2 regions of the Luteibacter sp. 9133 genome follow, and region 1 is predicted to be linked to the other one. Evidence: riboswitches for the same ligand, from Rfam matches in the RefSeq annotation. Region 1 holds a riboswitch; the other holds the start of a gene.
The links. Region 1 has a riboswitch for thiamine pyrophosphate ahead of thiC (phosphomethylpyrimidine synthase ThiC). Riboswitches for the same ligand answer to the same signal wherever they lie in the genome.
Positions count from the first base shown of each region.

Region 1 (7,269 bases):
AGGTCAGGTTCTGCTGGGCGATCAGCACGTCGACGATGGTGCGCGTGCCGACTTCGAAGCCGGCCTGCGTCGCGTCGCGCGCGCTTTCCGAAGAGGCGACGGCGGCCTTGGTGGCCTCCACCTTGCTGATACCGGCGACCACCGAGCGGTAGTAGTTCAGCGTGTCGCGGACGACCTGACGACGGGTGCTTTCCAGGGAGTCCTGGGCGGCATCGCGCTGGTAGATCGACTGACGAACGCGTGACTGCGTGGCGCCGCCGGAGAAGATCGGCACGCTGAGCGTCAGGCCGACGCTGGTGCCGCCGCGACCGTTGCCCGAGACACGGTTCAGGGCGTCCGTCGCCGGGCTGCCCGCATTCTGCGTCCAGGAGGTGCTCTTGCTGTAACCGGCACTCGCGTCGATGGTCGGCAGATGACTCGCGCGGGCGGAGGAAATGCTGTGCTCCGCCGAGTCGACGTTGTACTGCGACGCGAGGATGCTCGGGTTGCTCTTGACCGCTTCCGCGACCCAGGCCTTCGGATCGTTGGGCGACGGGGCGTCCATGGGCAGGTCTTCGCGAAGTTTCTTCAGATTGTCCGCCGGCTTGCCGGTGATCTGGGTCAGTGCTTCACGCGAATCCGCCAGGGTGTTCTCGGCGGTGATGACGGCGGCGACCGAGGTGTCGTGCTGGGCCTTGGCGTCCTGCACGTCGGTGATCGCGGACAGGCCGACGTCGAAACGCTGCTGAGCCTGCTCGAGCTGACGAGCGAGCGCCTGCTCGTTGGCCTTGGCGAAGGTCAGGGCGTCGTCGTTGGTCAGGACCTGAAAATAGGCCGTGGCCACGCGCGTGGAGAGCTGCTGCAAAGCGGCTTCGTACGTGGCGTCCTGTGCCTGCGACGACGACTTGGCGGCCTTCAGATCGGCGTACCTGCTGAAGTCGAGCACGCTCTGGGTGACCGTGGCCGACTCGCTGCGCGTGCGGGTATGGCCGAGGTCCGTGCCCGTGGTCGTGTCGCGATCCGGACCATTCTGATCCGTCTGGGTGATACCCAGCTGCGCGCTGATCTGCGGGAGCAGCAGCGCACGGCTTTGTACGACGGTTTCACCCGTGGCGAGACGGGTGGAATCGGCCTGCGACAGCACCGGATCGTTGGCCCGGGCCTGGCGGTAGGCGTCGAGCAGGTCTTCAGCGTGGCTCGCGAACGGCGTCGCGGCCAGTGCCAGCGCGACGGTGAGCAGCTTCAAGCGCATGGTTTCGCCTCGTGGGTGATGGGAGATCTTTGGGTCAAAGCACGAAGCGCTTCACCGGCGCGGCATGCGCCAGGTAAGGAAGGTCCGTTTCAAACAGCGATTCCTCGCGATAGCGGCCGTCACCCTCGTGGGTGAGGAGGACCGCCGTCTGAGCGGGGGAATTGCCGCGTATGACGAACATGCGCCCGCCCGGCTTGAGCCAGCGCACGAATTTTTCGGGAACCGCATGGACGGCGCCCGTGACCACGACGGCATCGAAAACGCCCGTCGGCTGGTAGCCGTTGACGGCTTCGGCGGTTTCCACCGTGGCGTTGACCACCGAGGCGGCGGCGAGGCGCTCGCGGGCGGCGTCGACGAAGTCGGCGTGCATGTCGATGCTGGTCACCTTGCCGGCGAGGCGGGCGAGGCAAGCCGTCAGGAAGCCCGAGCCGGTACCGATTTCCAGCACCTCGTCGGTCTTCTTCAGTTCCAGGGCCTGCAGCACGCGACCCTCGACCACCGGCTTCATCATCACTTCGCCGTGGCCCAGCGGCAGGGTCAGGTCGGCGAAGGCGACATTACGGTGGGACGGCGCGACGAAATCTTCGCGACGGACGCCCTTCAGCGTCTCCAGGACGTCGGCATCGAGGACTTCCCAGGGACGAACCTGGTTCTCGACCATGTTCTGACGTGCCTGCTCGAAATTCATCGCCATGGTTTTTGGATCCCGTACGAAAAGCTGAAAAAGGTTCGAAAGGATAAGCGCTTAGCGCCCGTTTTCCCAATGTTGCCAAGGCTGCGGGTGCGCCACCGCCCGAGCTAAGTGCCGGAAGTCACCGGACCGGGCTGACGGAAGTCATGCCTGACCGTGCCTTCACTCGCTGGCGCCTGAACGATGAATGGTGCAAGCCCCTGAACGCCTTGGGTTTACCCGGGCAGTGGCCCCACTTCATTGTAATCCGCCGCGCAGCGCTTCCGTCGTACCGCCACCTTGAGGCTCATGCCGCAGGAGTGGTGGAAATAACTGAACCGCTGCGTATAATAAAGTCATAATTTCTGTTTGTGAAGGTGCAGCCATGAACGCCAGCCCGAAAATGAAGAGCCAGGGCCCGGGGCGTCCCAAGGACATGGAGAAGCGCGCGGCTATCCTGGATGCCGCCAAGGCGCTCTTCACGCAGGGCGGCTTCGCGGGCACCAGCATGGATGCGGTCGCGGCATCCGCGGGCGTTTCCAAGCTCACCGTGTACAGCCACTTCGGCGACAAGGACAACCTTTTCCGTGAAGTCATCCGTGCGCACGTACAGGAGCGCCTGCCGGACGACCTGTTCGACTTCAGCCCGGGCGCGGACATCCGCGTCACGCTGACCAACATCGCCAGCCGGCATGCGGCGATGGAGACCAACACCGAGTCCGTCGGTACGTTCCGCGCGATTCTTTCCGATTGCCAGTCGGGCGGTAATCCGCGTTTCGGTCGCCTGGTCTGGGAGGAAGGCCCGGCACGTATGCACAAGCTGGTGATGCGCCTGCTCGAGGGCGCCACCTCGCGTGGTCAGCTCGAAATCGTCGACATTTCCCGTGCGACCACGCAGTTCCTCGCGCTGCTCAAGGGCGACCTGCTCATCCGGCGCCTGTTTGGCTGCGAAGACTGCGCCGTGCAGTTCGGCGAGGAGGTCAAGGCCAATGCCCTGGCGGCCGTCGACATGTTCCTCCGCGCCTATGAGCCGCGCTCGTCCCAGGGCTGAGCGCTCGCTTCCCGCCCCGCTTCGTGGTTGAATCGCCCTCGAAGCGGGGGTGCCCAAGCAATTGCGCGGGCTGAGAGAGTCCCTTCGAACCTGATCCGGTCCGTACCGGCGTAGGAAGCTTCGTCCACGACAGGCAACGTGCGTCCATGCACGGGGCACGGCGTGGCGGCGCCGTCCGCTTCTCCCTTATCCGCAAGGTACGAGAAGCCGATGAACGCCAGTCCCACCGATCTTGCCCGCGCCGCGCGCGAGCTTTCCACCTCCGTCACCACGCCGATCGCCGGCTCGCGCAAGATCCACATCGGCGGCAGCCGGGCGGACGTTCGCGTCGCCATGCGCGAGATCGCGCAGTCGGCCACGCCCACGCTGTTCGGCGGAGAGGCGAACCCGCCCATCGTCGTCTACGACACCTCGGGGCCTTATACGGATCCGGCGCACACGGTCGACCTGGCCGCGGGGTTGCCTGCGCTGAGGGCAGGCTGGATCGAGGAGCGGGGCGACGTCGAGCGCCTCGATGGGCTTTCCTCGGCGTTCGGCCGCTCGCGCGTGCACGACCCACGCCTCGATGCCTTCCGCTTCGGCAGCACGCGCCTGCCGCTTCGGGCGAAGGCTGGCGCCAACGTCACCCAGATGCACTACGCGCGCCGCGGAATCGTCACGCCGGAGATGGAATACATCGCGATCCGCGAGAACCAGCGCATCGAGGCGCTGGCCGACAGTGCCCTGCGCACGCAGCATCGTGGGGAAGCGTTCGGCGCCGCTTTGCCCGGGCGCATCACGCCGGCGTTCGTGCGCGATGAAGTCGCGCGTGGTCGCGCCATCATTCCGGCCAACATCAACCATCCCGAAGCCGAGCCGATGATCATCGGCCGTCATTTCCTGACCAAGATCAACGCCAACATCGGCAACAGCGCGGTCAGCTCCGGCATCGCGGAAGAAGTCGAAAAGCTGGTCTGGGCGATCCGCTGGGGCGCCGACAACGTCATGGACCTTTCCACGGGGAAGCACATCCACGAGACGCGCGAATGGATCATCCGCAACTCGCCCGTGCCTATCGGTACCGTGCCCATTTATCAGGCGCTGGAAAAGGTCGGCGGCGTGGCCGAGGAACTCACGTGGGACATCTTCCGCGACACGCTGATCGAGCAGGCGGAGCAGGGCGTCGACTATTTCACGATCCACGCGGGCGTCCTGCTCCGCTTCGTGCCCCTCACCGCCAAGCGCGTTACCGGCATCGTCTCCCGGGGCGGATCGATCATGGCCAAGTGGTGCCTCGCCCATCATCGCGAGAACTTCCTCTACACGCACTTCGAGGACATCTGCGAAATCATGAAGGCGTACGACGTGTCCTTCAGTCTCGGCGATGGCCTGCGTCCCGGTTGCGTGGCGGATGCCAATGACGCGGCGCAGTTCGGTGAGCTGGACACACTGGGCGAACTGACGAAGCTGGCGTGGAAGCACGACGTGCAGACCATGATCGAAGGTCCCGGCCACGTGCCGATGCAGCTGATCAGGGAGAACATGGAACGTCAGCTGGAGAAGTGCCACGAAGCGCCGTTCTACACGCTGGGCCCGCTCACCACCGATATCGCGCCCGGGTACGACCACATCACCAGTGCGATCGGCGCCGCGATGATCGGCTGGTTCGGCACGGCGATGCTCTGCTATGTGACGCCCAAGGAACACCTCGGTCTGCCCAATCGTCAGGACGTACGCGACGGCATCATCGCCTACAAGATCGCCGCCCACGCGGCCGATCTCGCCAAGGGGCATCCGGGGGCGCAGGTGCGCGACAACGCGCTGTCGAAGGCACGTTTCGAATTCCGCTGGGACGACCAGTTCAACCTGGGGCTCGATCCGGACAAGGCCCGCGAATTTCACGACGAGACCATGCCGAAAGACGCACACAAATCCGCGCATTTCTGCTCGATGTGCGGTCCGAAGTTCTGTTCCATGAAAATCACCCAGGACGTGCGCGATTTTGTCGCGGAGCAGGGCATGGCGGAAAAGAGCATGGAGTTCGTGGCACAGGGCGCCGAGGTGTACCGAAAGGCCTGACGGCGTGGCCGGGTGCCTGCGCCGGCAGGCCCCAACGCCGGTGGCGTGCTCCGCAAACCCTTCACCCCGCCTTCCCGGCGGGGCCCTTAACGTCTCCGGCCATACCTAAACCCACTCTCCCAGGAGACCAGGCCATGGCCAGCAGCAAGCCTTTCATCAGCGATATTGAGAACATCCGTAAGCGTGCGCGTCAGCACATCGACGACGGCGCGGTGACCGCCGGCTATCGCGCCGATCGCGAAACGGTGATCAAACTGCTCAATGAAGCCCTCGCGACGGAGATCGTCTGCGTGCTTCGCTACAAGTTCCATTACTACATGGCACCGGGTATTCATTCGCAGAGCGTCAAGTCGGAATTCCTGGAACACGCCAACGAGGAACAGGGCCACGCCGACCGCATCGCCGAGCGCATCACCCAGCTCGACGGTACGCCCAATTTCAATCCGGAGGGCCTGCTTTCCCGCAGCCACGCCGATTATGTCGAGGGCACCACGCTGGTCGACATGATCAAGGAAGACCTGATCGCCGAGCGCATCGCCATCGACAGCTACCGTGAGATCGTCACGTACATCGGCGACGACGACCCGACCACGCGCCGCATCATGGAAGACATCCTTGCGCAGGAAGAAGAGCACGCCGAGGACATGGCGACGCTGCTGGAGAACCTCGGCGCCAAGGGCGAGCCGACGACGACCTGGGAACCCTCGAACCCCTCCGCGCACTGATTGGGTAAGCTAGGCGCTCACGTTCGCGACGATAAGGAAAGACATCATGAATGCGACCGCCTCACCCGCGCCGACCCCACGTCGGCGCAACCCTGTCGGACTGCTGGTCGCCGTGCCGATCGCGATCCTGATCCTCGTCATCCTGTTCTTCATGTGGTGGTGGGACAAGGAGCCTGAACAGTTCGACCCGGTTACCGTCACCACGGCGCACATGAAAGACATCGGCAGGCCGCTGAGCACCGGTGCCGTCACCACGTATACGCTGATCCGCTCCGTCGACACCCTGATGGACAAGCGCGGTGGCTACCTCAGCAACGACAAGATGCCGCCGGGCGTGTTCATGGACAACATGCCGAACTGGGAATTCGGTTCGCTGACCGCCTCGCGCGACCTGTCGCGCGCGTTGCGCAACGACCTCAGCCGGTCGCAGACGCAGTCCACCGAGGACAAGGATCTGGGCGAGGCCGATCCGCTGCTCAACAGCCCCAACGATCGCTGGTTGTTGCCGAGTTCGGAGTCGCAGTATTCGAAGGCGGTGGACGATCTGGAGAAGTATCTGGGTCGTCTGAGCGATGCGGAAGACGCCAACGCGCACTTCTACGCACGCGCGGATAACCTCGCGGACTACCTGCAGACAGTGTCGGCGCGCCTCGGCTCCCTCTCGCAGCGGCTGTCCGCAGCGGCGGGACAGCTCAAGGTGGATGCGGCGCCCAACGCCGACGTCAGCGGCAACGCCGGCCCGGCACGGGCGGTGTACGTCAAGACGTCCTGGAACAAGATCGACGACAACTTCTACGAAGCGCGTGGCTACACGTGGGCGTTGCTGGAGCAGCTCAAGGCCATCCGCCACGACTTCGCGCCAATCCTGCGAAGCAAGAATGCGGATGCCAGTCTGCAGCAGGTGATTCGTGAACTGGAGGAATCGCAGAAGGCGCTCGGCAGCCCGGTGGTGCTCAATGGTTCGCCGTTCGGATTCTTCGCCAACCACTCGCTGGTGATGGCGAATTACATCTCGCGAGCGAATGCCGCGATCATCGATCTGCGCGGGCTGTTGAACCGCGGGTAACAAAAACAATGTAGGAGCTCGCCCTGCGCGCGAACCTGAAACATCGCGCGCAAGGCGCGCTCCTGCATATGTTGCCGACCGTCGTTCTTAGTGGTCGGCCTTGTAACGATCCATGCCCGCCAGAATCTCGGCCTTGGCCTCAGCGGCGCCGACCCAGCCGTCGACCTTGACCCACTTGCCCTTCTCCAGATCCTTGTAGTGCTCGAAGAAGTGGCCGATGCGCTCCAGCCAGTGGCCGGAAACCTGCTCGATGTCCTTGATGTGCGCGTAGCCCGCGAACACCTTCTCCACCGGAACCACGACGAGCTTCTCGTCGGCGCCGGCTTCGTCGGTCATCTTCAGCATACCGACCGGGTGGCAACGGATCACCGAGCCCGGGACCAGCGACAGCGGCAGGATCACCAGGGCGTCCAGCGGATCGCCGTCTCCGCCCAGGGTGCCAGGCACATAGCCGTAGTTGCACGGGTA
Region 1 covers NZ_JUHO01000001.1:539,458-546,726, forward strand. The annotation lists gene FA87_RS02160 (TolC family outer membrane protein) at 1-1,231, opposite strand, end outside; gene FA87_RS02165 (protein-L-isoaspartate O-methyltransferase) at 1,266-1,925, opposite strand; gene FA87_RS02170 (TetR/AcrR family transcriptional regulator) at 2,287-2,952, shown strand; TPP riboswitch at 2,988-3,086, shown strand; gene thiC (phosphomethylpyrimidine synthase ThiC) at 3,163-5,010, shown strand; gene FA87_RS02180 (DUF892 family protein) at 5,145-5,735, shown strand; gene FA87_RS02185 (DUF2333 family protein) at 5,782-6,801, shown strand; gene ppa (inorganic diphosphatase) at 6,889-7,269, opposite strand, start outside.

Region 2 (7,269 bases), 3.3 Mb from region 1:
CTAAGGAACTATGATGGCTATCCAGCAGAATTACGGTACCGGCCGCCGCAAGACCTCCGCCGCCCGCGTGTTCCTTCGCAAGGGCACCGGTGGCATCGTGGTCAACGGCAAGCCGCTCGACCAGTTCTTCGGCCGCGAGACCTCGCGCATGATCGTGCGTCAGCCGCTCGAACTGACCGAAAATGTCGAAAAGTTTGATATCATGGTCACCGTCGCTGGTGGCGGCATCACGGGTCAGGCCGGCGCCATCCGCCTCGGCATCGCTCGCGCCCTCGTCGAATACGACGAAGCGCTGAAGTCGCCGCTCCGTAAGGCTGGTTTCATGACCCGCGACGCTCGTGAAGTCGAGCGTAAGAAGGTCGGTCTCCACAAGGCCCGCCGCGCAACGCAGTTCTCGAAGCGCTAATCGGTTTAGTGCTTCAAAGTTCGACGCTTCAAGGTCAGAGCGCGTCGAAACCCGGTTTATTGGGAGATCGTCTAACGGTAGGACCGCAGCCTCTGACGCTGCTTATCTAGGTTCGAATCCTAGTCTCCCAGCCACCACTGAAAAGCCCCCGAGAAATCGGGGGCTTTTCTTTTTCTGCGTGCGTGATCCTCACGATGGTGAACCCCAGGCGTGCCAGGGAGCCCGGCGACGGTACAGCTGTGAGCGTAATCGGCAGCCGCCCGACAGGGGCCTCTGGCGATGGGCGAAAGTGGATAAATCGGTCATGGCACTGCCCTGACCGAGTCGCAGGATCTGACGCGCACAGCGTCCAGACTTGCTCCACACAGCCCAGGAGGATCCACCATGCGTAGCTTTGCCCGCTCCACGCTCGCCTGCCTCGTCGTCGCTTCGCTCGGCCTCGGCGCCGCTCACGCCCAGACCGCTCTGTCGGGGCTGGGTCAATCCTGGCCGAACGCGACCGACGTCAGCGCCAGCCCGAACTACCACGTCTACGTGTTCCAGCGCGGAACGACCCGCTATATCCAGGTCAACGACGCGAGCGGAAAGGTGCGCGGTGCGGTCGCCCGCACGCCTTACGCGCTCGTGGGTACGCCGGTCGGTTCCGACGCGGCCGGCGTCTCCACGCCGGATGAACCGCTGGACACCCCGGCCGGTGGTACGTCGGAGACGGTCTATAACGATGGCACGGTCCAGGTGAAGGCGGCCACGCAGGCGGATGGGACCGTGCGCATTACGGCTCTCCTTGCCGGCGAATGCCCCACGGTACGCGACTGCAATGGCCACGGTCCGTGATCGAGGAAGAGGGAAAGACCGGGGCGTCGTTCCGCCCGGGACCTTTCGGTCAGCGCTGACTGGGTTCCCGGCAGGCGCCTTTCAGCACCACCGGGTGGTTCGCCGCGATGCGGCGAGCCACTCGTACACCGAACAGCAGGGACGTGAAGATCACCAGCGACAGCACGACCTGCGCCTGGATCATCAGCGGCTCCGTCAGGAACGACGATGTCGATGCGAGAGCGATGCTGGCGAGCATGCCGGCCACCGCGCTGCCGTGCCAGCCGTGCCGCCAGGTCAGCAGGATGACGGGAACCGCCATCGCCATGCGCACGCTCTGCAGCGCGGCGGTGCCCTCGACGACCTGTGACGCGAGGAAGATCAGGATCGCGAGCGAGGGTACGACGATCAGCAGCGTATCGCGCGCCAGCGGGCTGGACCGCACGGCGTGCCAGGTGACGATGCCACCGGGCAGGGCAGCCATGCGCTCGCGCATCGCCATGATGGTCGGCGTGAGCGTAAGGGCGCCCAGGTACTGACCGAGGAAATAAATCAGAAAGTCCTGTACTTCGACCACGGGATTGGGCGAGCCATCGCCCATCTGCACGATCGACAGCGTAAAGGTGCTGGCACCGCCGCCAATGAGGGCGCAGGCAAGCGTCGCCACCATGATCATGTTCATGTTGATCTGGCCGTCGGCGCGACGCAGGTCCGCATGACGCCGGATCCATATCACCGCCGGCATGCACAGGCCGATCGTCGGGATCGAGACGAGGCAGGCCCAGAGCACGCCGAAAGCATGCGCATGCAGCGCGGCCATTTCAGCGACGGGAAGGGCTTCGCCGACAGCGAGCGCGGGCCAGAAGCGACGGGGAACAAGCAGCAGGCAGGCCAGGCGCAGGCCGGCAGGGAGCATCCAGTGCGAAAATGAAAAGTTGCGCGTGAGCTCGTAGCAGGCGGCATACGCGCCCGCGACGGCGACATAGCGCCCCCAGACTAACGGATCCTTGTTCAGTGCACGCACATTCGACCCCTTCTGCCTTCCGGGTGGCCGATCGGAGCAGTCGGTAGCGACGCTTTCCGCGATCGGCATGCCTAGTTTGAAGGGTTATCGGCCCGCTCGCCATCGAATAAACGGCGAATTGGTAAATTTGCCGTTTCCGCGCGCGGGTGAGGCGGGCATGGCGGGTCCGATACACTGGCGGAATGAGCGACGAAGTCCACCTTTCTCACGGCCTCGCGGGCGACCAGCAGGCACCGGACTGGCCGCCGCTGACGGAAGACGAGGTGGCATCGCTGCTCGACGGCTACCCTTCGTTGAAGGGGCCGTACGCCATCGTCTGGCACAGTCCCCGCCCGCTGTCGGCGGCGGCACGTGTCAGCACCTCGGCCGGCGAGGTCTTCGTCAAACGGCACCACATGAGTCTGCGCGACAAGCGGACGCTGGCCGAAGAACATCGTTTCGCGACGCACTTGCGCGCGCGTGGGATCCCCGTGCCGCTTGTCCTCGGTGACGCGACGGGCCGCTCCTCGGTGTCCAGGGGCGACTGGGTCTACGAAGTGCATCGGTCCGCGACCGGGAACGATGTCTACCGCGACGCGTTTTCGTGGTCGCCCGCGGGCGGCGCCGCGCACGCGCATGCCGCGGGTGCGATGCTCGCGCGGCTGCACCTTGCGGCGGAAGGCTACGATGCGCCGCAGCGGGGGACCCACCTGCTGGTCGCCCGAGCCGAGATGCTCTCGGCAGCCGACCCCGTCTCGGTACTGGCCGGACAGCTGCCCGGACGCCCGGCGCTCGCCGCCTATCTGAGCGAGCGCGACTGGCGCGACGACGTGGGTATGGTTCTCGGCCCTTGGACGCGGGCTGCGGCCCTGGCCGTAGCGCGACAAACGCCTTTGTGGACTCACGGCGACTGGCACGTCTCCAACCTCTGCTGGAGCGACGCGAGCGATGCGGGGCGAATCACCGACGTGCTGGACTTCGGCCTGTCCGCGCGCACGTTCGCACTGTTCGACCTGGCTACGGCGATCGAGCGGAACGCCATCGCGTGGCTCGACATCGAACAGGGCGGGATTGCCCGTATCGATCTGGCTCTCGGCCTGCTCGACGGCTATCGGTCCGTCCGACCGCTCGCTCCGGCGGACCTGGCCGCGCTTGCCGATGTCCTGCCCGTCGTCCACGTGGATTTCGCGCTCTCCGAGGTGGAGTATTTCGAAGGCATCACGCGGCGCCGCGATCACGCCGACGTGGCCTATCGGACCTTCCTGCTGGGCCATGCCCGCTGGTTCGCCGGGACCGAAGGGCAGGGACTGCTCGACGCCCTCCGTCACGCGCGCTGACATTTCGTGCTTCAATAGGCGTTCTAGAAGCGGGGGTGCCCGGCATACGCCGGGCTGAGAGAGTCCCTTGGAACCTGACCCGGTTAGTACCGGCGTAGGGAGCTTGCAGAACCACAAACGCCCTGTCGGGCGGCGTGGTTCGCCGTCGCTTCGTCCGTGAACCCGAAGACGACGATGACTCTTGCCCGTACCCCGCTCGCCCTGGCCCTGCTCGCCCTTGCTCCGCTGGCCCAGGCCTTGGACGACCATGCCGCCCCGCAGCAGCAGGCCCGAACCCTGCCGACCATCGACGTGCACGCGTCGGCGACCGACGGCTACCACGCCGCGGACTCGCAGCTGGACACCTTCGGCAGCTTCGGCAGCGCGGCGCTGCACGACACGCCGGCCGCCATCACCGTGATCACCCGCGCACAGATCGACGATCGCCAGCCGCGCACGCTCAGCGAGCTGGTGCGCGGAGACGCGGCGATCAACGACAACTACGCGCCGGCGGGTTACTACCAGGACGTATCCATCCGCGGTTTTCCGCTGGATCTCGCGACAGGCTTTCGCTTCAACGGCATGATGATGTCCGCGGAGCAGCTGCAGGCGCTGGAGGGTAAGGAGCGCGTCGAAGTGCTGAAGGGTCTCGGCGGTCTCGAGGCGGGCGTGGTCGAGCCGGGTGGCCTGGTCAATTACGTCAGCAAGCGTCCAGCCGAGGTGCACAACCTCACGCTGGGCACCGACTCGCATGGCTCGAGCTACGAAGCGCTCGACCTTGGCACATGGTTTACCCCGTCGTTCGGCGTGCGGGTGAATGCCGCCAACGAAAAGACGCACGGTGCCATTGAACACACCGATGGGCGTCGCAGCTTCCTGTCGATCGGCGCCGACTGGAAGATCAACGAACAGGCGACCTTGCTCCTCGACACCGACTACCAGACCAGCGGTGGCAATTCCGCATCGGGTTATCAGCTGCTTGGTGGAACGGCGATTCCGGCGCACCCGAGTCGCACCCGACTGCTCGGCTACCAGCCCTGGCAGCGACCGGTAGGTATCCATTCGAGCAACACGTCGCTGCGCTTCAACTACCGCTTCAGCGACACCTGGAACGCCCAGGTGTCGGCGGGTCACAGCCATACGGTGATCGACGACAACGTCGCGTTTGCCTATGGGTGCTTCTACGCCGAGTCGTGCGCATCGGGTGCCACACCCGGTTACTTCTTCGCACCGAACGGTGACTACGACGTCTATGACTACCGCAGCCCCGACGACACGCGTCAGAACGACGAGGTGCGTGGCGTGGTCACGGGCAGCTTCGCCACCGGTGCGCTCGATCACGAGATCAACCTCGGCGCCAGCGCGTTCCGTCGCACGGTCGACCAGCTCCCTTACGTCTACGACTATGTCGGCACGGCCAACATCGACGATCGCGTCGTGCCCGTTTTCGACCCGTCGCCGAACCAGCCCGGCGCGTCCGTGCGTCGCCTGACCAGCTGGCAGCGCACGTTGTTCGCGATCGATCGCATGCACATGGGTGAGCAGTGGCAGGTTCTGGCCGGCGCGCGTCTGGTCAAGCTGGACGAGCGCGCCTACGACGACACCGGCGCACTCGAGCGCGATACACGCGAGACGAAGACGCTGCCGCAGGCAGCGGTGTTGTGGCAGCCGACGACGCCGCTGACGACGTACCTGAGTTACGGCGAAGGCATCTCGCTCGGTCGCGAAGCGCCTTACTGGACCTCCAACGGCGGCACGACGCTCGCACCGCTGCATTCGCGCCAGGTCGAGGCGGGCGTGAAATATGCCGTGAGCGATGTGCTCGACCTGCAGGTCGCCTTGTATCGCATCCGCCAGTCGTATCAGTTCGCTCGTCCGGATGACACGGCGGAAGGCTTCACTTTTGTCCAGCAGGGACAGGAGGTGCATACGGGCATCGAGTTGAATCTGGCCGGGCAGGTTACCGACCGGCTGCGCATTACGGCGAGTGGCAATGCGATCCGCGCGCGTGCGGAGAATACCGGTGCGCCGTCTTATGAAGATCACCAGGTGGTCAACGTGCCACGCTGGCGCACCGCCGTGTACGCCGACTACAGCTTGCCCTTCGTTCAGGGGCTTGCCGTGCTGGGCGGCTGGCGTTACGCGAGCAGCAACGTGGCGACGCCGGACGGCGCCACGCGCGTGCCCGGCTACCATGTGTTCGATGCCGGGCTTCGTTACGCGACCACGGTGAGCGGCCATGCGATGACATGGCGTCTGAATGTCGATAACGTCTTCAATCGCTTCTACTGGCGCGACACGGGGACCTCGGGCGGCGACGCCTACCTGTTCCCCGGCATGCCGCGCCTGGCCCGTCTCTCGGTGACCTATGAACTTTGAGCTGTCGTGGTTCGAACTGGCGGCCGCGCTGGTGAGCGCGGCCGCCGTGTGGCTCACGGCGCGACGCAGTCCGTGGTGCTGGCCAGTGGGGCTGGTTTCCGTCATCGCCTACGCGTGGATCTTCGTCGACGCCAGGCTCTATTCCGACACGCTGCTGCAGATCGCTTTCGCCCTGTTGATCCTCTACGGCTGGCATCGCTGGCGACGCAATCTGGATGGGAGCGGTCACGTCCGCGTCGCCGATCTGGATGGTCGGAGTGCGTTTACACATCTCGCGGTCGGCGCGGGGGCGGCACTGGCCCTCGGTTACGCGATGCATCGCTGGACCGACGCCTCCTTGCCGTGGCTTGATGCCGGGCTCACCGCGTTCAGCCTCGTCGCGCAATGGTGGCAGGCAAGACGACACGTCGCCGCGTGGTGGCTCTGGATCGTCGTCGACGTGCTCTACGTCGGTGAATACGTCTACAAGGCACTGCCGGTCACGGCCGTGCTGTACGCGGGATTCGTGGTGCTGGCGGTGATCGGCCTGCGCGCATGGCGCCGTGAACCGGCGCGGCCGGTCACGGCCTGAGCAGGATCGGCGCCTGCCCGGTCAGAGCTTCGGAATGCGGATGCGGCTGACCATCAGTGCTCCGGAGACCGCGAACATCAGGGCCAGCGGATGCAGGCCCAGCGTGGCGATCTGGACGCTACCGAGCCACATCCGTTCGTGCAGGGCGCCGGTGGCCGCCGCGGCGCAGAGCACCGCGACGAGGACAATCGAGGTCGGAATGGGTGTGCCCTCGAAGTGCGTCACCTTGCCCTCCTCGTTGGCGTGCGCTTCGGCGGTGACGTTGTATCGGGCCAGGCGGGACACGCCGCAACAGACGAACATCAGCAGGATGGCGCGGTCCAGTCCGCCCTGCATACCGCAGCCGTAGCCGATGACGGCGGGGGCGACGCCGAACGAGATGACGTCCGCCAGCGAGTCCAGTTCGCGACCCATGAGCGACGCGCGCTGGCGCCAGCGCGCGATCCGTCCGTCGAGTACGTCGAAAATAAGCGCCAGCAGCACCAGGCCGGAGGCCATGTAGAGGTGCCAGACGCCACCTTCCTGCAGGTAGGTCATGGTCGAGAACAAGGCGCCCACGCCGCTGGCGGCGTTGCCCAGCGTGAACCAGTCGGCCAGCGCGAAGTCGCGGATCATGGAAAACGGTCGCGGTTTCGTGGTCATCGGCTCGCTCGGCGGGGTGAAGACGACAGTTTACAAGGCACGACAGTCGGGGCGACGTGGAGAGGCGGTCGCTTGCGATCCGCGCGATTTTTCAGAATTCTTCTATATGCCAAAGCGGCAACGACCGTCATGCTGTCTG
Region 2 covers NZ_JUHO01000001.1:3,828,327-3,835,595, reverse strand. The annotation lists gene rplM (50S ribosomal protein L13) at 1-4, shown strand, start outside; gene rpsI (30S ribosomal protein S9) at 14-406, shown strand; tRNA gene FA87_RS16750 (tRNA-Gln) at 467-540, shown strand; gene FA87_RS16745 (hypothetical protein) at 791-1,240, shown strand; gene FA87_RS16740 (MASE1 domain-containing protein) at 1,290-2,243, opposite strand; gene FA87_RS16735 (phosphotransferase) at 2,426-3,559, shown strand; TPP riboswitch at 3,581-3,677, shown strand; gene FA87_RS16730 (TonB-dependent siderophore receptor) at 3,734-5,917, shown strand; gene pnuC (nicotinamide riboside transporter PnuC) at 5,919-6,488, shown strand; gene pssA (CDP-diacylglycerol--serine O-phosphatidyltransferase) at 6,510-7,130, opposite strand.
Region 2: it holds a riboswitch for thiamine pyrophosphate, as region 1 does, so the genes downstream of both, FA87_RS16730 (TonB-dependent siderophore receptor) here and thiC (phosphomethylpyrimidine synthase ThiC) in region 1, are expected to answer to the same signal.